DNA from 2 places in the Streptomyces sp. NPDC051555 genome. Region 2 is predicted to be linked to the other one. Evidence: riboswitches for the same ligand, from Rfam matches in the RefSeq annotation. Region 2 holds a riboswitch; the other holds the start of a gene.

Region 1 (10,901 bases), on a different contig from region 2:
ACTACGCCCGCCATCCGGTCCAGCCCGTCACCCCGTACACGGTTTCGGACGTGCACGCTCTGGAGCAGAAGATCGGAACGCTGGGCAAGATGCAGCCGGTTACGGAGCGTCAGGAATATTCTCTCGGCACGGTGTGCGCGGCCATCCCCATCACGGCCGGAGACACCGCTGCGACCATGGCTATTTCCCTTCCGCTGCACTTGGAAGGCCGGTTGCCCTATGCGCTCGAACGGCTACGGAGTGAAGTAGGCGCGCTGTTGAGCTCGCTTTCGTTCTCTATCAGTATCTGAAAACTCACTCCTTGTGATCTCCCGGCGCTTACACCACTCTTGTCAAGAGGGCCTTGAGGGACCATTCCTGGCCACTTCCACAACAGCGGGGTAGTCAATGCGCGAGTCGGTACAGGCAGAGGTCATGATGAGCTTCCTCGTTTCCGAGGAGCTTTCGTTCCGGATCCCGGTGGAACTCCGGTACGACGCACGGGACCCCTACGCGGTGCGTCTGACGTTCCACCTCCCCGGCGATGCGCCCGTGACCTGGGCGTTCGGTCGGGAACTGCTTCTCGACGGCATCAACAAGCCGTGTGGTGACGGCGATGTGCACATCGCTCCCAGTGATCCGGAGGAGCTGTCGGACGTGCACATCCGACTTCAGGTCGGTACGGACCGGGCCCTGTTCCGGGCGAGTGCGGCGCCCCTGGTGGCGTTCCTCGACCGCACCGACCGGATCGTGCCGCTCGGTCAGGAGCGCAACCTCGGTGATTTCGAGGAGAACCTGGAGGAGGCGTTGGACAAGATCCTGGCCGAGGCCCGGCAGAACGAGCAGAACGCCGGCTGAGCCACTGTCACGCCGTCACACCGAGTCACCGCTTCCGGCGACGACCGCGCCCTCTGCGGCTCGGCCCCGAGGCCGCTCCGGCGGTCGGGGACCCCGGCCGGTCGGCGGAGACGACGAGTGCGGCCAGGGCCGTGGTCACCGGGACCGAGGCGACGAGACCGATCGAGCCCACGAGGGTCCGTACGATCTCCTCCGCCACCAGCTCGCTGTTGGCCACCGCTCCCACACTGCTGTTCGCGATGGAGAACAGCAGGAGTAGCGGCAACGCGGCGCCCGCGTAGGCGAGTACCAGGGTGTTGACGACGGACGCGATGTGGTCGCGACCGATCCGGATGCCCGCCCGGTACAGCGCGCGCGGCCCCATCGACGGGTCCGCCTGGTGGAGTTCCCAGACCGCGGACGTCTGGGTGACCGTCACGTCGTCGAGCACGCCGAGCGATCCGATGATCACGCCTGCCAGCAGCAGGCCGCTCATGTCGATGTGCGGGTAGAGCCCGTGGATCAGCCCGGTGTTGTCGTCGGTGTTGCCGCTGAGGAAGGCCCAGCCGATGAACACCGAGCCCAACAGCCCGATCAGCAGCAGCGAGGCCAGGGTCCCGAGCACGGCGACCGAGGTCCTGGCGGTCAGGCCGTGGCACATGTAGAGCGCGATCAGCATGATCGCGCTGGCGCCGACCACCCCCACGACCAGCGGGTTCGAACCCTGGAGGATGGCGGGCAGGATGAAGAGCGTCAGCACGGAGAAGCTGACCGCGAGGGCGATCAGCGCGAACAGGCCGCGCAGCCGGCCGACCACGACCACGGCGACGGCAAAGATCCCGGCCAGCAGGGCCAGCGGAAGCTTCCGGTTCACGTCGATCACGGAGTACTGCAGGTCGCGCGGAGCAGCCGGTGCGTACGCCACCACGATCCCCTGGCCGGTCTCCAACTGCCGTGGTGCGCCCGGCTGGACGATCTCGACGAACCGGTGTCCTCGATCGGGCCCGGTGCCGATCTCGACCGTGGCTTTCTTGCAGTCGCCGGACGGGGCGGCCTTGCCCCCCTTGGGAGCGGACGTGCCACTGGACGGCGGGACCTGGGCGGCGTTGACGGACTTGCAGTCGACCAGCTCGATCGACACGACCTTGCCCTGCTGGGTCTGTCGGTCGAAGCCGACTCCGGTGCGCTCGTGCGCGGGGGCGCCTCCCGGCCACAGGACGATCATGCCGACGAGGACGGCGGCGGCGAAGGGGATCAGGACCGCCGCGATGACCTTGCGCAAGTGCTTCGAGACGGGGGCCGCCGGGCCGTGGCTGTGCGAGTGCGAGTGCCCGTGGGACGCGCCGGCGGACGGTTCGTGCGAGGACCCGCGGGGAGGGTGGGCATGGCCCGAGTGCTCCGTGTGATCCGTGGGCTCGGTGGGGGGCTGCGGCGAGGACGTCACCGAGTGATCATCGCAAGAGATGAGGGGGCCCACTGTTCAGCACGCCAAGGATGACGCTAGCGTGGGGGCACCTTTGCACAACGCGGGAGCTCGGAGCACCGGGCTGAGAGGGCGCTGATCACCGTACGTGGACACGTACGGGAAGAGGCTGCGCCGACCGCCGAACCTGTTACCGGGTAATGCCGGCGTAGGGAGATAGGTCTCATGACCATTCAGGACGCACACACGCCTGCCGTCAGCCAGGACAGCAACGGCCAGGAAGAGCGCCAGCCCGGCTGGCACAAGGGGTACGTTGCGGGCTCCCGCCCGGACCTCCGCGTGCCGGTTCGCCAGGTGCACCTCACCAACGGCAAGGACGTGACGCTCTACGACACGTCCGGCCCGTACACCGACCCGCAGATCGAGACCGACGTCCGCCGGGGCCTCGCGCCGCTGCGCGAGAACTGGATCATCAGCCGCGGTGACACCGAGGAGTACGCGGGTCGCCCCGCGCGCCCCGAGGACGACGGCATCAAGCACACCTCGCCCCGTGGCGGACTCAAGAACCTCGACGCGGTCTTCCCGGGTCGCCCGCGCCTGCCCCGCCGGGGCCGCGACGGCCAGGCCGTCACCCAGCTCGCGTACGCCCGCCGCGGTGAGATCACCCCGGAGATGGAGTACGTCGCGATCCGCGAGAACGTCTCCCCCGAGGTCGTCCGTGAAGAGATCGCGGCGGGTCGTGCCGTCCTCCCCGCGAACGTGAACCACCCCGAGATCGAACCGATGATCATCGGCAAGCGCTTCCTGGTGAAGGTCAACGCCAACATCGGGAACTCGGCCGTCACCTCCTCCATCGAGGAGGAGGTGGACAAGATGACCTGGGCCACCAAGTGGGGCGCCGACACGGTCATGGACCTCTCCACCGGGCGCAACATCCACACCACCCGCGAGTGGGTGCTGCGCAACTCCCCCGTCCCGATCGGCACCGTCCCGCTCTACCAGGCGCTGGAGAAGGTCGACGGCCGGGCCGAGGACCTGACCTGGGAGATCTACAAGGACACGGTCATCGAGCAGGCCGAGCAGGGCGTCGACTACATGACCGTCCACGCGGGCGTGCTGCTGCCGTACGTGCCGCTGACCGCGCGCCGCAAGACGGGCATCGTGTCCCGCGGCGGCTCGATCATGGCCGCCTGGTGCCTCGCGCACCACAAGGAGAACTTCCTCTACACGAACTTCGAGGAACTCTGCGACATCCTGGCCGCCTACGACGTCACGTACTCGCTGGGTGACGGCCTGCGCCCGGGTTCCATCGCGGACGCCAACGACGCGGCGCAGTTCGCGGAGCTGAGGACGCTGGGCGAGCTGAACACGATCGCCAAGCGCCACAACGTCCAGACCATGATCGAGGGCCCGGGCCACGTCCCGATGCACAAGATCAAGGAGAACATCGACCTTCAGCAGGAGATCTGCGAGGAGGCCCCGTTCTACACCCTGGGTCCGCTGACCACGGACGTCGCACCCGCCTACGACCACATCACCTCGGGCATCGGCGCCGCGATGATCGCCTGGTGGGGCACCGCGATGCTCTGCTACGTGACGCCCAAGGAGCACCTGGGCCTGCCCAACCGTGATGACGTCAAGACCGGAGTCATCACCTACAAGATCGCCGCGCACGCGGCCGACCTGGCCAAGGGACACCCCGGTGCACAGGAGTGGGACGACGCGCTGTCCGACGCGCGTTTCGAGTTCCGCTGGGAGGACCAGTTCAACCTGGCGCTCGACCCCGACACGGCGCGGTCGTTCCACGACGAGACCCTGCCGGCCGAGCCGGCGAAGACCGCGCACTTCTGCTCCATGTGCGGTCCGAAGTTCTGCTCGATGAAGATCTCCCAGGACATCCGCCGCGAACACGGCGGGGACCTGAAGGCCGACGAGATCCAGGCGGGCATGGCGGAGAAGTCCGCCGAGTTCGCGGCCGCGGGCAACCGTGTCTACCTGCCGCTGGCCGACTGACACCGGCGCCGTCGCGTCGCTTCCGGGGGCCGTCCCCCTCGGGAGCGACAGCGGGCGAGGGCAGGGGGCGTAACGGTGAGCGCTGTTTCACGTGAAACAGCGCTCCGTCGACCCTGCCGGCCTCACTCCGGCTCGTGCTCCGGGCCGCCGAAGTCGGGGCTGGTGAAGTCCGGCGGTGTGTAGCCGGGGCGGGGGCTCTGCCCACCCGTACCCCCGGGGCTGGTGAAATCGGGCGGGGTGTAGCCGAGCTGAGGGATGCGTCGGGGCTGACGGCGCGGTGCCGGGAATCCGCCACCGGCGCTGGGATCTGCCAGCGCGTCCCGCAGGAACGGCATGATGCCCCGCTCCAGCAGCGCGTGCCGCCAGGCCTCCCGGGCGCGCGAGACCTCGTCCGGGACGGTCTCGGCCACATTCACCGTCACTTCGGTGGAACTGTTGCGGATGGCGGTGACCAGCAGGCCTATCGCCGCGAAGAGGATCGCCGCCGCGGTGAGGGCGCCGAAGAGCCAGCCCGCCGTCAGCATGGTCTCGGCGAAGGCGGGCTCCGGTTCGATCATCTTCAGGATGTAGCCCACCAGCAGGAAGATGAGCATGGCCGTGCCGGCCAGGACCGGCGCGAGGACCGCGACCACGGCGCTCACTCCGGCGCCGCTGCCGCCCGGATCGTCGTCCGACGCCGTCGCGGGGGTGGTCGCTGTCTCCTCCCGCAGCTCACCGCGGATCTTCACGTAGTGGTCGTACTCGGCCGCGGCCGCGGCCGTCAGCAGCGCACTGGCGTCGAGTGCCATGGTGCGCAACTGTTCGGCGTTCAGCCGTTCGCCCAGACTCGCGAGTTCGGGCCGTTCGTGTGCGGTGCGCAACGCCTCGTCGAGGAGCCGATCGAACTCCGGTCGGTCTTCGGTCAGCAGGTGCGGAGCGCTGGTCATGTGCATCCCCCGATGCTCCGTGGAGGCCGGTTGGCCCGCGTAGACCGGGCGCCGGCACAAACGGAGGAGAGCCTGCTACGGACAGTGCGATGGTAGAGCGCCCACGCCACGCGGTGACAGGGGCTTTCCGGAAATACCCAGCTCCAAGAACACTCAGTCGTTCAGCGGGAGTTGTACGACCAGCAGTTTCCCGGCCATGGTGACCCCGCCGTCCATGGCGATCGCGAGGCCGTCCGCGTAGACGTGGGGGCCGTCGATGGACTCGGGCCCGTGGGTGTGCTCGCCGTCCTCGGCGCCCACTTCGCCCAGCAGGTACGGGATGGGACTGTGCCCGTGCACCACGCGCCCGCCCCCGTAGGTACCGAGCAGCTCGCGCACGGCCTGCGGCCCGGTTTCCTGATCACGGAAGGCGAAGCGCTTGGTGAACTTGCGGAACAGGTCCCAGGTCTCGTCCGCGTCGTGCTGGTTGAGCAGTTCGTGGACCTTGTCGTTGACGTCCTCGATGGAGTCGCCGTAGTCCAGGTAGGCCGTGGTGTCGGAGTGCAGCAGCAGGTGGCCGTCCTCCAGGGCGGCCGCGTCCAGCCGGGACATCCACTGCAGGTGTACGTCCTCCAGGCGCTCCATGTCGGTGCGCTGGCCGCCGTTGAGGAGCCAGGCGGCCTGGAAGGTCGCGGTGCCCGCGCCGGACATGACCGGGGTGTCGCCGAACCTCTTGGCGCCGATCAGGAGCAGCTCGTGGTTGCCCATGAGGGCCTTGCAGTAGCCGCCCGCGGCGGCGGCCTCGGCGGAGAGCCGCATGACCAGGTCGATCACGCCGATGCCGTCGGGCCCGCGGTCCGTGAAGTCGCCGAGGAACCAGAGCCTGGCGTTGCCGGCCGACCAGTGTCCGTCGGCGTCGATCAGATCCTGGGCCTGGAGCTCGGTGTACAGCTCGTCCAGGTAGCCGTGCACGTCGCCGACGACGTAGAGCGGCCCGGGTCCGTCGGCGGGCGCGTCCTGGTGGACGTACTGGACCTGGACGGTGTCGCCCGGTCCGCCGCGACTGATGACGGGGAGGTCGCGCTGGGTCGGCGTGTAGTCCTCGGAGTCCGCGCCGTGATCGGAACGGCCGTGCTGCTCGGGGTGTTCGGGCAGCACCGCGGCGAAGGCCACGTCGGGATCCGGAGCGGAGTGCGGGGCGGGGCCGTGCCCAGGGGCGGGGGTGGGAGCGTAGGCGGGCCGTGGCGGCGGCACGGGCGCGCCGTCGTCGTAGTACGCCGGGTACTCGCCGTAGACGGGAACCTCGCCGGGCATCGCGGCCGCAGCTGTGTCCGTGCCGTACGCGACGGGTGGGGCGGTCGGCACTCGGAAGTCCCGCAGCGTCGCCGTCCGCATCGCGGGTCCCTGACCGGCCCCCTGAGTCATCGACCCCTCCACCACCGTCGCGCTGCCGTACATCTGCGGACCCTCCTGACCTCCAGGGTCGGAGGGTCCGTGATGTCGTGCGCCCATCATAGGAATGTGGCTCGCGCTCTGTGACGCACCAGGGGTGGTGAATCCTGGCCGGAGCGGTTCGTTCCTGCCGATTTCTTCCGATATGTGTGTTGCGGGATGGTGCGGGAATCCTCGAAGGTCAGTCTCCGGCCGGGGATCGGGGCGGACTGACGGTGGTGCGCGGCTGCCTGCGCTGTGAGGAAGTTCTGACGATCAGTTCGGTCGGAACCACCTGTTCGACGGGTCGTCCGGTGTCCACTCCCTCGATCGCGTCGATGAGCAACTGCACGACGGCCGTGCCGATGCGACGCGGTTTGAGGGAGAGGGTGGTGATGGGCGGTTCGGTGGTGGCGTACACGGTGGACTCGCTGCAGCAGACCAGTAGGAGGTCCTCGGGGACCCTCAGGCCGTACCGCCGGGCGGCGGCCAGCAGGTCGGTGCCGTTGGGGTCGAACAGCCCGTAGACGGCATCGGGGCGGTCGGGGCGCGCGAGCAGCCGGTCGGCGGCCACGGCTCCGGCGCACGGGTCGTGGGCGGGGTAGGACTCGTAGACGGGATCCTGTCCGACCCGCTCGCACCAGCTGAGGTAGGCGGTGGTCGAGAGCCGGGTGTAGGTGTCGGTGGTGGTGCCGGTGAGGAGTCCGATGCGACGGGCTCCCGCGGCGGCGAGGTGGTCGAGCAGGTTGAGGACGGCGGCCTCGTGGTCGTTGTCGACCCAGGCCGTGACGGGGAGCGACCCCGCGGGGCGGCCGTCCGACACCACCGGCAGGCCCTGGCGGACCAGCTCGGTGACGACGGGATCGTGGTCGGAGGGGTCGATGACGACGGTGCCGTCGAGGGCGACGTTCGACCAGACGTCGTGTCGGGAGGTGGCGGGGAGGATGACCAGGGCGTAGCCGCGCGCGAGCGCGGCGGAGGTGGCCGCCCTGGCCATCTCGGCGAAGTACGCGAACTCGGTGAAGGTGAAAGGTTCATCCCCGTACGTGGTCACGGTCAGGCCGATGAGGCCCGATTTGCCGGTACGGAGGGTGCGGGCGGCGGCGGAAGGGCGGTAGCCCAGCCGGTCGGCCACCTCGCGGACGTGGCGGCGGGTGGCGTCCGGGAGCCGCCCTTTGCCATTGAGCGCGTCGGAGACGGTCGTGATCGAGACGCCGGCCGCGGCGGCCACGTCCCTGATTCCCGCGCGGCCCGGACGGCCTGCGGTCCGCCGGGGGGTGTCGGTCCGGCTCACCTGATGCTTCCCTGCTGCTGTCATGGCGAGCCGATAGTAGGGCTCGGTGGGGTGGCTGGTCCGTATGCATATGCAGGCGTTGACAGGAACGGTTCTGCATGGTTCGCCACCCCCAATGACCTTGGAAATAAAGGCATTTAGTAGCAATGAGTGACCATGGCGCTTGTCGTCGGGTACGAGCATGCCAAAGTGAGGAGGTCTCGGACCGGTCTCAACTCACCTGCACGAGGGACGCGCGCCACGGCGCAGGCCACCGGCGCACGCATATATGCATGCGCTCCCCCTCATTCCCGGCGCCGGCCATTCTCGGGAGCGCGGAATCCTCATAAGGTGAGCAGTATTGAGTTGCACGGGATGGTCGAGGAGGACCTGCGGTGAGCGAGAAGAGCCCGAGGCTGCGCGCCGAGCTGGATGGCATTCCCACCTACAAGCCGGGGAAGCCCGCCGCCGCCGGAGGCCCGGTGGCGTACAAGCTGTCCTCCAACGAGAACCCCTACCCGCCGTTGCCGGGCGTACTGGAGAGCGTCGTGGCGGCGGCCGGGGACTTCAACCGCTACCCCGACATGGCCTGCACGGGGCTCGTCAACGAGATCGCCGACCGCTTCGGCGTGCCGGTCGAGCACGTGGCGACCGGCACCGGGTCGGTCGGCGTCGCGCAGTCGCTGATCCAGGCCACGGCCGGTCCGGGCGACGAGGTCATGTACGCCTGGAGGTCCTTCGAGGCGTACCCGATCATCGTCCAGATCTCCGGGGCGACCTCGGTGAAGGTGCCGTTGACCGCGGGTGACGTGCACGACCTGGACGCGATGGCCGACGCGATCACCGAGCGCACCCGGCTGATCTTCCTCTGCAACCCCAACAACCCCACCGGCACCGTCGTGCGCCGGGCGGAGCTGGAGCGGTTCCTGGACCGGGTGCCCTCGGACGTCCTGGTGGTGCTGGACGAGGCCTACCGCGAGTTCGTGCGCGACGCCGAGGTGCCGGACGGGATCGAGATCTACCGGAACCGGCCGAACGTGGCGGTCCTGCGGACCTTCTCCAAGGCGTACGGGCTGGCCGGCCTGCGGGTCGGCTTCGCGGTGGCGCACGAGCCCGTGGCGGCGGCGCTGCGCAAGACGGCGGTTCCCTTCGGCGTCAGCCAGCTCGCCCAGGACGCGGCGGTCGCGTCGCTGCGGGCCGAGGACGAGCTGATGGGCCGGGTCGGCTCGCTGCTCGGCGAGCGTGCGCGGGTGTACGAGACGCTGATCGCGCAGGGCTGGTCCGTGGTTCCCGAGACCCAGGCGAACTTCGTGTGGATGCGACTGGGGGAGCGCACCGCGGACTTCGCGGCGGCCTGCGAGAAGGCCGGTGTGGTGGTCCGACCCTTCGCGGGTGAGGGCCTGCGGGTCACGATCGGTGAGACCGAGGCGAACGACCTGTTCCTGCACACGGCAGAGGCCTTCTTCAAGGAGCTGTGAGGGGCTGCGGCCGCAGGCCGCGCCCCGCGTGGAACTGTTACGCCAGTTCCACGCGGATGGGGTCGCCGTCATGGACGGTGGCCAGCAGGCGGGGGTCGCCGTCGAACGAGCCCAGGACGTTGCAGGGGCTCGCCAGGCGGCTCTCGCCTCCCCGTGAGATGGGGGTCGGGCCGTAGGGGAGCGCGAGCGCGTCGCCCTCGGTCCAGAAGGCGACCGTGCCCGGGTCGACGACCTGCCGGGCGTCGTCCTCCAGCGCCACGGAGACCCCGGTGTCGAAGTAGACCTCCTCGCCCCAGGTGTTGGCGGAGGCGGAGATCGGGAGTGCCTCCAGCAGGGCCTTGGCCGTGGGGGTGTCGTCGAGGGTCGCGGTGAGCTGGCCGGAGGGCCAGGAGATTCGTATCTGCATGGGCCGCATTCAACAATCTGTTGAATCAATTGGCTAGAGGTACCCCGCCGCAAAGATGCCGACAGGTGTGCGACATAATGCTTGTGAATGTGAACGCTTTCACAAGCGTGTCTTGTTCATCCCGTATTGGGTGGGATGTAAGGGACACACTGCGGCTGTGACCACGGCGACGCGAAGGAGAAGACGACGTGGACCTAGCTTTGGCACCGGAGACCCTGGCGCGATGGCAATTCGGCATTACCACCGTCTACCACTTCCTCTTCGTCCCCTTGACGATCTCGCTCGCCGCCCTCGTCGCGGTGTTGCAGACGGCATGGGTGCGGACGGAGAAGGAGAAGTACCTCAAGGCCACCAAGTTCTGGGGCAAGCTCTTCCTGATCAACATCGCGATGGGCGTCGTCACCGGCATCGTCCAGGAGTTCCAGTTCGGCATGAACTGGTCCGACTACTCGCGGTTCGTCGGTGACGTCTTCGGCGCCCCGCTGGCCTTCGAGGCGCTCATCGCCTTCTTCTTCGAGTCGACCTTCATCGGCCTGTGGATCTTCGGCTGGGACAAGCTGCCGAAGAAGATCCACCTCGCCTGCATCTGGATGGTGTCGATCGGCACCATCCTGTCCGCCTACTTCATCCTCGCGGCCAATTCCTGGATGCAGCACCCCGTCGGGTACCGCTTCAACAAGGAGACCGGCCGCGCGGAGCTGACCGACTTCTGGCTCGTGCTGACCCAGAACACCGCGCTCAGCCAGGTCTTCCACACCTTGACGGCGGCCCTGCTGACCGGCGGCGCCTTCATGGTCGGCATCGCCGCCTTCCACCTGCTGCGCAAGAACCACATCGCCGTGATGCGCACCTCGCTGCGCCTCGGTCTGGTCGCCGTGGTGATCGGTGGCCTGCTGACCGCGATCAGCGGCGACACCCTCGCCAAGGTCATGTTCAAGCAGCAGCCGATGAAGATGGCCGCCGCCGAGGCGCTGTGGGACGGGGAGAAGAGCGCGCCCTTCTCGGTCTTCGCCGTCGGGGACGTGGACAAGGGCCACAACAAGGTGGCCATAGAGCTGCCCGGCCTGCTGTCCTTCCTCGCCGACAGCGACTTCGACTCCTTCGTGCCCGGCATCAACGACGTCAACAAATCGGAGCAGCAGAAGTACGGGCCCGG
Region 2 (10,901 bases):
GCGACAGCGCTTGAGGGAAGCGGGCTGCGTACGTACACCCGGCGACGGGTCTACCAGGCAGTCGCAGGCTTTCTGGTGGGTATCGCGCTCCTCATGACCGGAATGGTCGCGCAGAACCTGATCTGGGTCAGTGTGGTGGGATTTCTCGTCATGCTGGGCTGTGCGGTTCTCGCGGTCACCGGATGGCGCAAAGCACCCAAACCTGGCGAGCAGCCCGTGACCGGCAGCGCCGGTGACCGCGGCCACGGCCAGAACCGGCAGCGCCGGACGATGATGAACCGGATCGAGCAGCGCTGGCAGCGCCGCCGCGACGAGCAGGGCCAGCAGGACCGGTAGGTCCCGCAAGACCTGGGGTGAGGGGACGTACGCCGGCCGGCGCACGTCCCCTCACTCGTCTGCGGGTTTCCCCGCCCGACCGGGCGGCGTGCTGCATGATGACCGGGTGAGTGTCCTCCCCCTGGTCTTCACCAGCGGCTGGGCCAGCGGGATCAACGCCTACGCCGTGGTCCTGCTGCTCGGCATCTTCGGCGCGACCGGGCTCACCGACGAGGTGCCCGCATCGCTCCAGCGCACCGACGTCCTCGTGATCGCGGGGATCCTGTTCCTCTGCGAGTCCGTCGCCGACAAGATCCCGTACGTGGACTCGCTCTGGGACACCGTGCACACCGTCATCCGGCCCGTCTCCGGGGCCGTCGTCGGGGCGCTGCTCGCCGGGCAGAGCGGTTCGCTCTCCGACATCGCCGCCGGGGCCGTCGGCGGTTCCACGGCGCTGGCCAGCCATTTCGTCAAGGCCGGCACGCGCATGGCGATCAACACCTCGCCCGAGCCCTTCACCAACATCGCGATGAGCACGGCCGAGGACCTCGGGGTCGGCGGGATCGTCACCTTCGCCATGTTCAATCCGCAGGCCGCCGCCGTCATCGCGGGGGTGCTGCTGCTGATCGGCCTCGTGCTGCTGCTCTACCTGTGGTCCCGGATCCGTCGCTTCCTGCGCCGCCGGGCCCAGCGCCGCGAGGAGAAGCGGCTGGCACAGGCGCCGACGGGGCCGCCGGGGTGACTCGGTAGGGTCGGGCGCATGGCACGAATTGCGGTGATCGGCGCCGGGATGGGCGCGATGGCGACGGCCGCCCGGCTGGCCGTGGCAGGCCACCGGGTGACGGTGTACGAGCGCTCGGCGACCTACGGCGGGGCGCTGGGGCGCTTCGAGCGCGCCGGTTTCTCCTTCGACACCGGACCGGGGCTGCTGCACCTGCCGGCCGTCTACCGCGACCTCTTCGTCAAGACGGGCAAGCGCCCGCTGGAGGAGTGCGTCGAGCTGACCCAGGTGGATCCGGCCGCCCGCCACCTGCTGGCCGACGGGACCGCGCTCACCCTGCCGGGCGCCTCGCGCGGCGGCGTGGCCGCCGTCCTCGACGCGACCTTCGGCGCGGGCTCGGGCGACCGCTGGAGCGGGGTCCTCGGGCGGGCCCGCGACGCCTGGGACGCCACCCGCCGGCCGCTGCTGGAAGAGCCCCTGTGGCCCGACTGGCAGGTGCTGGGCCGCGACCCCTACCCGGCGCTGCGCGGCAGCGGGCTGCTGCGCCGCCGACCGCCGACCCTGGCCGAGATGGCCGGACGGGAGCTGGGCGGGCCGCTGGCCGCCCTGCTGGAGGCCATGGTCCTCGGGCACGGGATCGACCCGCGCACCGCCCCCGCCGCCGCCGTGGCGCTCCCGTACATGGAGCAGACCTTCGGCAGCTGGTACGTCCGCGGCGGACTGCGCGAGCTGGCCACCGCCGTGTACGAGCGCTGCCGCGAGCGGAAGGTCGACTTCTGCTTCGATGCCCCGGTCCGGGAGGTACTGGAGCAGGACGGCCGGGCGGCCGGGGTGCTGCTGGCCGACGGGACCCGGGCCCCGGCCGACACGGTGGTCTGCGCGGTCGACCCCCGCCGGCTCCTCGCCCCGCTGCTGCCGGGCGCCCTGCCCTGGCCCGCGGACGCCGTGCCCCCGCGCACCGAGGCCCTCAGCCGGAGCACCCTCTTCCTCGCGCTGCGCGGCCCCCGGCCCGCCGACGCCGTCCACCGCACCGTGGTGCACTCCGCGGACGCCCGGCCCGTCACGGTGCTGCGCCCCGACGACCCGGCCACCCGACCCGACGCGGACCACGAGGCGGTCACCGTGAGCGTCGCCTGTTCCGCCGCCGGGATCCCGGAGGGGGAACTGCTGGCGGCGGCCGCGCGGGCGGTTCCGGGGCTGCGGGAACGGCTGCTGTGGCAGGAGGGCCGCACCCCGGCGGACGTCGCCCGGGACACGGGCGCGGTGGACGGCGCGGTGCCGCCGCCCGCCCTCGCGGGCGCGGCCGGCCGGATGCTCTACCCCGCGAACGCCACCGCCCTGCCGGGCCTATACCTGGCGGGTGGCTGGGCCCACCCCGGTGGCGGACTGGCGCACGCCGGGATGACGGGGGCCCTGGTGGCGGGCCTGATCGTGGAGGGCGCCGACTTCCGCGGCTCCCGCTAGTACCGCTTGTACCGCTTGTACCGCTTGTACCGCTTGTACCGCTTGTACCGCGTCAGTAGCGGTACGGCTCGTAGCCGCCCGCGCCCTGCTGCGGGTACGGGTAGGGGTAGGGCTGCTGCGGGTCCGCCGGGTCGCCCTGCTGCGGCTGCTGTTGTTGCTGCTGCTGCTGGGCGTCCTGCTCCGTGTAGCGCTGCTGCGGCACCCATACGCCGCCGGGCGGGGTGTCCATGGAGTACTGCTGCTGCGCCGCCTGGTGCTGGGCCGCGTACGGGTCGATGTACGGCGCGTAGTCCCCGTACCCCGCGGGCTGGGCGCTCCCGCCCGTGCCGATGTACGGGTCGGAGTAGGCGGCGTACACCTGCTGCTCCCCCGCCACCTGATAGCCGGTGTGGTAGTCGTACCCGTCGCCCTGGGACTGCGGCTGGGGCTGTGGCTGTGGCTGCGACTGCGGGAACTGGGGGTCGTAGTAGGCCGCGTACTGGTGTGCGTCCTGCTCCGCCGTCGCGAAGGGGGAGGCGAAGGCCTGGGTCGGCTGGGCCTCCCCGGCGCCGTACGTCCCCACCTCGTCCGCGACCGGGCCCGCGGGAGCCGGGTCTGCGGAGCCGTCCGCGCCCTGCCCGGCGGCCGCGCCCTGCGCCCCGTACTCCAGGGAGCTCACCCGCAGCGCCGGCTCGCCGTCCGCGCCGCCCGCCCCGCGCCGCCGCTTGCTGGCGGCCTTGACGGGCACGCCGCCCCGGCGCAGTGCCCAACCGGCCACGAAGCCCTTGCGGAAGGAGAGCGTCACCAGGGTCTGGCCGGCCGCGAAGGCGGTCGCGCCGGCCGCGATGACCAGCACCGACGGCAACACGACGCCGCCGACGACGCCCACGAAGCCGGTGAAGGCGAGCAGCCTCCAGCGCAACCTGGCCTTGTACTGGAGCAGTACCTCAGCAAGCAGCCACAGCGCGACGAAGCCGAACGCGATGTAGAGGACCGTCATTCCCATGCATGGCCCCTCTCGGGTAGGCCGCCCACGGGTACGGCCGTTCAGGCCCGCTGATGCAGGCCCAGGTTCTCGTAGATCTCCAGCGTCGCCGTGGAGTTGTGCGTGATGAAGTGCAGTCCCGGGACACCCTCGGACAGCAGCCGCGCGCAGAACTCCGTGGCGAACTCGATGCCCATGGAGCGTACAGCGGCGCGATCGTCCTTGACGGCGAGCATGCGCTCTTTCAACTCCGCGGGGAAGACTGCGTTGCTCAGTTCCGGCAGCCGGTCCAAGGTCTTCACATTCACAACAGGCATGACTTCAGGGATGATCGGGGTCTCGCAACCCGCCTTCTCGACCCGGTCGCGCAGCCGCAGGTAGTTCTCCGGATCGAAGAACATCTGTGTGATCGCATAGTCGGCGCCCGCACGGCACTTGTCCACGAAGTGCCGGATGTCCGTGTCCCAGTCCGGGGAACGCGGGTGCATCTCGGGGAAGGCCGCGACGCCGACGCAGAAATCGCCGGACTCCTTGATCAGCCGGACCAGGTCCGCGGCGTAGAGCACGCCCTCGGGGTGCTCGATCCACTCGCCCAGCGGGTCGCCGGGCGGGTCTCCGCGCAGCGCGAGCATGTTGCGGATCCCGGCGTCGGCGTACTGCCCCAGGACGTTGCGCAGCTCGGCGACCGAGTGGTCGACGGCCGTGAGGTGCGCGACCGGGGTGAGGGTGGTGTCGGCGGCGATCCGCTCGGTCGCCTTGACCGTGCCGCCGCGGGTGGACCCGCCGGCCCCGTAGGTCACGGAGACGAAACTCGGCGCGACGGCCTCGATCCGGCGCAGGGCGTTCCAGAGGCTGTGCTCACCCCGCTCGGTCCTGGGCGCGTAGAACTCGAAGGAGTACGACGGGCCCCCGGACGCGAGGATGTCGCGGACGGTGCGAGCGCGGTCCGGGCGGGTGGAAGCGGTACCTAGGGCCATAAGCGCAGGTTAGACGCGGTCCCGCGGCGACCGAAGCGGCGTCCACCGATTGGACACGATTTTGGACAGATGTCGGGGCGAAATGGCGGGGCGGCGGCGGGCAGTACGTCAGCTCAGGCGCGCGCGGACCCGCTCGGCGAGGGCCGCGGCGGCCGCGCCCGGGTCGTCGGCCTCGGTGATCGCGCGGACCACCACGACGCGGTCGGCGCCCGCGTCCAGCACCTCGTCGAGGTTGGTGGCGTCGATCCCGCCGATGGCGAACCAGGGGCGGTCCTGGGCGAGGGAGGCGGTGTGGCGCACCAGGTCGAGCCCCGGCGCGAAGCGGCCGGGCTTGGTCGGGGTGGGCCAGCAGGGACCGGTGCAGAAGTAGTCGACCCCGGGCTCGGCGACGGCCGCGTCCACCTCGGACTCGGCGTGGCAGGAGCGGCCGATCAGCACGCCGGCGCCGAGGATCGCGCGGGCGGCGGGGACGGGGATGTCGCCCTGGCCCAGGTGCAGGACGTCGGAGCCGATGGCGTGGGCCACGTCGGCGCGGTCGTTGACGGCGAGGAGCTTGCCGTGCCGCCGGGCGGCCTCGGCGAAGATCTGGAGGTGCTCCAGCTCCTCGCCCGCTTCCATGCCCTTGTCGCGCAGCTGGACGATGTCGACCCCGCCCGCGAGGACGGCGTCGAGGAACTCGGGGAGGTCACCCTGCCGCTTGCGGGCGTCCGTGCACAGGTAGAGCCGGGCATCGGACAGCTGCTGCATGGGAAAACCCCCGTGGTGGTCGTGGCGTACGGGCCGTGGGCGGGCCCGCACGCCACGTGGAGCGGATCAGGTCAGAGGGCGAGCGCCTGAGCGCGGCGCTTCACCTCCGTGCCCCGATTCTCACTCAGGGCCTGCACGGGGGTGCCGGGCAGGGTGGGGTCGGCGGTGAACAGCCACTCCAGGATCTCGTCCTCGGAGAAGCGGTCGTCGCGCAGCACGGTCAGCAGGCCGACGAGGCCCTTGACGACCTTGTCGCCGTCGATGAAGGCGGCCGGCACCTGGAGGGAACGGTTCTCGCCGCGGCGCACCGCGATGAGCTGGCCTTCCTTCACCATCTGTCGGACTTTGGTCACCTCGACGCCCAGCATCTCCGCGATGTCGGGGAGGTAGAGCCAGGCGGGGACGAGGGTTTCGATCTTTGCGTCAATCTCGGTCACGAGGACAAGCCTGCCATCCGGGGCTGACAGTCGGTAGTCGGGCGGGGCGGGGGGGGGTCCGCCCGGCCCTCCGGCGCGCTACAGAACCGTGGATTTGAGCGGAACCGACGGGTCCGCCACCTTGTCCGGATCCACCCGCGCCCCGGACTCGATCAGCTTGCGGCCCTGCGCCAGGTCGCGCGGGCGGCCCACGGTGAGCACCGCCACCAGCACCCCGGCCCGTAGCCAGCACACCGACCAGGTGGCGTCGGCCGGGTCCCCGCGCCACAGCAGGGCGTCGGCCCCGGCGTGGTGCCCGGCGTACTGGACGAAGCGGCCGAACTGCTCGGACCAGAAGTACGGGACGGGGTCGTAGACGGCGGCGGTCTCCCCGGCGAGCTCCGCCAGGATGTGGGCGGCGACCGTGCGCGGGCCCTGCAGGGCGTTGTCCCAGTGGTGGACGAGGAGCCGGGCGCCGTAGCGCGCGGACGGGAAGGAGGCGCAGTCCCCGACGGCGTACACGTCGGGGAGGGAGGTGCGCAGGTGGGCGTCGGCGGTGATCGAGCCGTCGCTCCCGCGCTCCACCCCGGTGCCCGCCAGCCAGCCGGTGGCGGGGCGGGCGCCGATGCCGACGACCACGGCGGCGGCGGGCAGCTCGCGGCCGTCGGCGAGCAGCACCCGGCCCGGGGCGCCGGCCGCGCCCGCTTCGATGCCGGCGACCTTGGCCCCGGTGATCAGGCGGGCCCCGGCCTGGGCGTACCAATCGGCCATGGGGGCGGCGACCTCGGCGGGCAGGGCCCCGGCGAGGACCCGGTCGGCGGCCTCGACCACGGTGACGGAGCAGCCCGCCCCGCGGGCGGCGGTCGCGAACTCGGCGCCGATCCAGCCGGCGCCGACCACCACGGCCTCGGGCGCGGTGGCCAGCACCGGCCGCAGCCGTTCGGCGTCGTCGAGGGTGCGCAGCAGGTGGACGCCGGGGACCCCCTCGGTGCCGGGCAGGGTGAGCGGCTCGGCGCCGGTGGCCAGGACCAGGACGCCGTAGGGGACGGGGCCCGCGGTGGTGTCGAGCGCGTGGTCGGCGGCGCGCAGGGCGGCGACCTCGACGCCGAGCCGCAGGTCGATGTCGAGGCCCTCGAAGTCCACGTCGAAGGCGGCGCCCTCGGCCTTGCCGAGGAGGACGGCCTTGGAGAGCGGGGGCCGGTCGTAGGGCTGGTGGGGTTCGGCGCCCAGCAGGGTCACCGGGCCGGTGAAGCCCTGTTCCCGCAGGGCCACCGCGGTCTGCACCCCGGCCATGCCGGCGCCGACGATCACCACGGCGGGTGGGACCGCGGTGGCCGGGGTCGGGTCCGTCCGCTCCCGGGTCTGCTCGGTCCGCTCGTGCGCCTGCTCCTGCGCCTGCTCCTGCGTCTGCTCGTTCACGGCGCCCAGCCTAATCATCTGACGGTCCGTCAGGAATAGGGAGGCAGCCTTACCGGGCCCCCGCAGCGGGGTTAGTCTGGCCACCGTACCTATCGCGGGAGCCCGGCGGACCGGGCTGAGAGGGAGGCTGGACGGCCTCCGACCGTACGAACCTGATCCGGGTCATGCCGGCGAAGGGAGGGGCTGGACGCCCATGCATTCTTACGGAAATTCCGGCGGAGATTCCGGCCGGGGATGTGATGTCCTCGTCATCGGAGGCGGCATCATCGGCCTGGTCACCGCCTGGCGGGCGGCCCGGCGCGGACTGCGCACCGCGCTGGCCGATCCGGCGCCCGGCGGCGGCGCCGCCCAGGTCGCGGCCGGCATGCTCGCCGCCGTCACCGAGCTGCACTACGGCGAGGAGACCCTGCTCGGCCTGAACCTCGCCTCCGCCGAGCGCTACCCGGCCTTCGCCGCGGAGCTCGCCGACGCCAGCGGCGGCCTGGACATCGGCTACCGCGCCTGCGGCACCCTCGCCGTCGCCCTCGACGCCGACGACCGGGTCCACCTGCGCGAGCTGCACGCCCTCCAGCGCCGCTGCGGCCTGGACGCGCAGTGGCTGACCGGCCGCGAGTGCCGCCGCCTGGAGCCGATGCTGGCGCCGGGCGTACGCGGCGGGCTGCGCGTGGACGGCGACCACCAGGTCGACCCCCGGCGGCTCGCGGCCGGCCTGCTGGCCGCCTGTGAGCGGGCCGGCGTGGACATCCACCGGGCGGCCGCCACCCGGCTCACCGTCACCGCCGACCGGGCCGCCGGGGCGCTGCTCGACGACGGCACCGCGCTGGCCGCCGACCAGGTGGTGCTGGCCGCGGGCAGCCTCAGCGGCAGGCTGGCCGGCGTACCGCCGCGGGCGCTGCCCCCCGTACGACCGGTCAAGGGGCAGGTGCTGCGGCTCGCCGTGCCGCCCTCCTACGCGCCCTTCCTGTCCCGGACCGTGCGGGCCGTGGTCCGCGGCAGCCACGTCTACCTGGTCCCGCGCGAGAACGGCGAGCTCGTCGTCGGCGCCACCAGCGAGGAGCTGGGCTGGGACACCACCGTCACCGCGGGCGGGGTGTACGAGCTGCTGCGCGACGCGCACGAGCTGGTGCCCGGGATCACCGAGCTGCCGCTCACCGAGACCCGCGCGGGCCTGCGCCCCTGCTCCCCCGACAACGCCCCGCTGCTCGGCCCGACCGAGCTGCCGGGGCTGCACCTGGCCACCGGGCACTACCGCAACGGCGTGCTGCTCACCCCGATCACCGGCGACGTACTGGCCGACGTACTGACCACCGGGGAACTGCCCGAGGTGGCCCGCCCCTTCAGCCCGCGCCGTTTCTCCGCCGTACGCGAGGAGTCCCCCGCATGACCGTCTCCGGCACCTCGGACACCCCCGGAACCCCCGGCGCCCCGGTCGTCTCCGTCAACGGCGAGCCCCGCTCGTTCCCCGCGGGCACCACCCTCGACACGGTCGTCGCCACCCTGACCGCCGCGCCCAAGGGGGTCGCCGCCGCGCTCAACGAGACCGTGGTCCCGCGCGGCCAGTGGCCCGCCACCCCGGTGGGCCACGGCGACCGCGTCGAGGTCCTCACCGCGGTCCAGGGAGGCTGAACCATGGCCCACCGGACCACGACCCCCGACACCACGACCCCCGACACCACGACCGACGACCCCTTCGTCCTGGGCGGCCGGACCTTCTCGTCCCGCCTGATCATGGGTACGGGCGGCGCGCCCAGCCTCGACGTCCTGGAACGGTCCCTGATCGCCTCCGGCACCGAACTCACCACCGTCGCGATGCGGCGCCTGGACCCCACCGTCCAGGGATCCGTGCTGTCCGTGCTGAACCGGCTCGGCATCGCCGTCCTGCCCAACACCGCGGGCTGCTTCACCGCGGGCGAGGCCGTGCTGACCGCGCGCCTCGCGCGCGAGGCGCTCGGCACCGACTGGATCAAGCTGGAGGTCGTCGCCGACGAGCGGACCCTGCTGCCCGACGGCGTCGAACTGCTCGACGCCGCCGAGACCCTGGTCGACGAGGGCTTCACGGTCCTGCCGTACACCAACGACGACCCGGTGCTCGCCCGCAAGCTGGAGGACGTGGGCTGCGCGGCGATCATGCCGCTCGGCTCGCCGATCGGGTCGGGGCTGGGCATCCGCAACCCGCACAACTTCGAGCTGATCGTCGAGCGGGCCGGGGTGCCGGTGGTCCTGGACGCCGGGGCCGGGACCGCGTCCGACGCGGCCCTCGCGATGGAGCTGGGCTGCGCCGCGGTGATGCTGGCCTCGGCGGTGACCCGGGCGCAGGTACCGGTGCTGATGGCGGCGGCCATGCGGGACGCCGTGACGGCGGGTCGCCTGGCCCGTCGCGCCGGCCGGATCCCGCGCCGCCACTTCGCCGCGGCCTCCTCCCCCGTCGAGGGCCGCGCGGCCCTGGACCCGGAGCGCCCGGCGTTCTGAGGGGGCCGCACCGTCACAGGTGCGCTGCAAGAGAACGGGACCGGCGATCGGGGCCGACGGGGCCCTCGTAGAATCGCCGGGTGGATACGACCCTGGACGACCCCCTCGTCGGGCGCGTGCTCGACGGCCGCTACCGCATCGACGCCCGCATCGCGGTCGGCGGGATGGCCACGGTCTACCGGGCCGTGGACACCCGCCTCGACCGCGTGCTCGCGCTCAAGGTGATGCACCCGGCCCTCGCCGCCGACGGCGCCTTCGTCGAGCGGTTCATCCGCGAGGCCAAATCCGTGGCCCGGCTCGCGCACCCCAACGTGGTCGGCGTCTTCGACCAGGGCACGGACGGCCCGTTCGTCTTCCTCGCCATGGAGTACGTCTCCGGCTGCACCCTGCGCGACGTGCTCCGCGAGCGCGGCGCGCTGCGGCCGCGGGCCGCGCTGGACATCCTGGAGCCGATGCTGGCCGCACTCGGCGCGGCCCACCGCGCCGCGCTGGTGCACCGGGACGTGAAGCCCGAGAACGTCCTGATCGGCGACGACGGCCGGGTGAAGGTCGCCGACTTCGGCCTGGTCCGCAGCGTCGACTCCGTCACCGACACCACCGGCTCGGTCCTCGGCACGGTCTCCTACCTCGCCCCCGAGCAGATCGAGAACGGGCTCACCAACGCCCGCGTCGACGTCTACGCCTGCGGCGTCGTCCTGTACGAGATGCTCACGGGCACCAAGCCGCACACCGGCGGCACCCCGGCCGAGGTCATCTTCCGCCACCTCAACGAGGACGTGCCGGCCCCGTCGGCCGCCGTCCCCGGGCTTCCGGTGGCGCTGGACGAGCTGGTCGCCACCGCCTGCGCCCGCGACGCCGAGCTGCGTCCCTACGACGCGGTGGCGCTGCTCGCCCTGGTCCGCGAGGCCCGGTCCGCGCTGACCGACGGCGAGCTGGACACCGTACCGCCGCAGGCGCGCGCCGAGGAGCGGACCGCGGCCGAGGACCGGACCGGCGTGATCCCGCGCACCGCCCCGACGGCCGCGCCGGCGGAACACACCTCCCGGCTGGAGCACCCCGGCCCGCCGCCCGGAACCGGGCGCCCGCACGCGGTGCGACGGCCCCGCCCCCGGCGCGGGACGTACCTGATCATCGCCGGGATCCTGCTGGCCCTGGGCCTGGGGACCGGGGTCTGGTACATAAGCGCGGGTCAGTTCACCCAGGTCCCGCGCCTGCTCGGCAAGACCGAGGAGCAGGCCCGCGCCCAGCTGTCGGCGGCGGGCCTCGGGGTGAAGGGGGTCGACCGCAAGTTCAGCGACACCGTCGAGCGCGGCACCGTGATGAACAGCGACCCGGAGAGCGGCGAGCGGATCCGCGGCAACGGCGCGGTGACGCTGGTCATTTCCCGCGGCCCGCAGGTCGTCCTCGTG

What was found. A riboswitch is a leader RNA that binds a small molecule or an ion and turns the genes downstream of it on or off. The one in region 2 is predicted to bind thiamine pyrophosphate.
Region 1: linked by a shared signal. The riboswitch ahead of thiC (phosphomethylpyrimidine synthase ThiC) and the one ahead of thiO (glycine oxidase ThiO) in region 2 are both predicted to bind thiamine pyrophosphate.

Annotation. Positions count from the first base shown of each region.
Region 1 covers NZ_JBITDP010000013.1:51,953-62,853, forward strand. Annotated here, with positions in the region: gene ACIBEA_RS25050 (IclR family transcriptional regulator) at 1-290, shown strand, start outside; gene ACIBEA_RS25055 (SsgA family sporulation/cell division regulator) at 388-837, shown strand; gene ACIBEA_RS25060 (YibE/F family protein) at 863-2,293, opposite strand; TPP riboswitch at 2,333-2,471, shown strand; gene thiC (phosphomethylpyrimidine synthase ThiC) at 2,465-4,252, shown strand; gene ACIBEA_RS25070 (hypothetical protein) at 4,375-5,184, opposite strand; gene ACIBEA_RS25075 (metallophosphoesterase) at 5,332-6,615, opposite strand; gene ACIBEA_RS25080 (LacI family DNA-binding transcriptional regulator) at 6,791-7,906, opposite strand; gene hisC (histidinol-phosphate transaminase) at 8,257-9,339, shown strand; gene ACIBEA_RS25090 (cyclophilin-like fold protein) at 9,377-9,745, opposite strand; gene ACIBEA_RS25095 (cytochrome ubiquinol oxidase subunit I) at 9,934-10,901, shown strand, end outside.
Region 2 covers NZ_JBITDP010000021.1:116,040-126,940, reverse strand. Annotated here, with positions in the region: gene ACIBEA_RS33225 (DUF3040 domain-containing protein) at 1-336, shown strand, start outside; gene ACIBEA_RS33220 (DUF4126 domain-containing protein) at 443-1,057, shown strand; gene ACIBEA_RS33215 (phytoene desaturase family protein) at 1,076-2,500, shown strand; gene ACIBEA_RS33210 (hypothetical protein) at 2,553-3,485, opposite strand; gene metF (methylenetetrahydrofolate reductase [NAD(P)H]) at 3,527-4,441, opposite strand; gene thiE (thiamine phosphate synthase) at 4,550-5,188, opposite strand; gene ACIBEA_RS33195 (Rv2175c family DNA-binding protein) at 5,260-5,625, opposite strand; gene ACIBEA_RS33190 (NAD(P)/FAD-dependent oxidoreductase) at 5,704-6,897, opposite strand; TPP riboswitch at 7,108-7,219, shown strand; gene thiO (glycine oxidase ThiO) at 7,217-8,407, shown strand; gene thiS (sulfur carrier protein ThiS) at 8,404-8,649, shown strand; gene ACIBEA_RS33175 (thiazole synthase) at 8,653-9,492, shown strand; gene pknB (Stk1 family PASTA domain-containing Ser/Thr kinase) at 9,573-10,901, shown strand, end outside.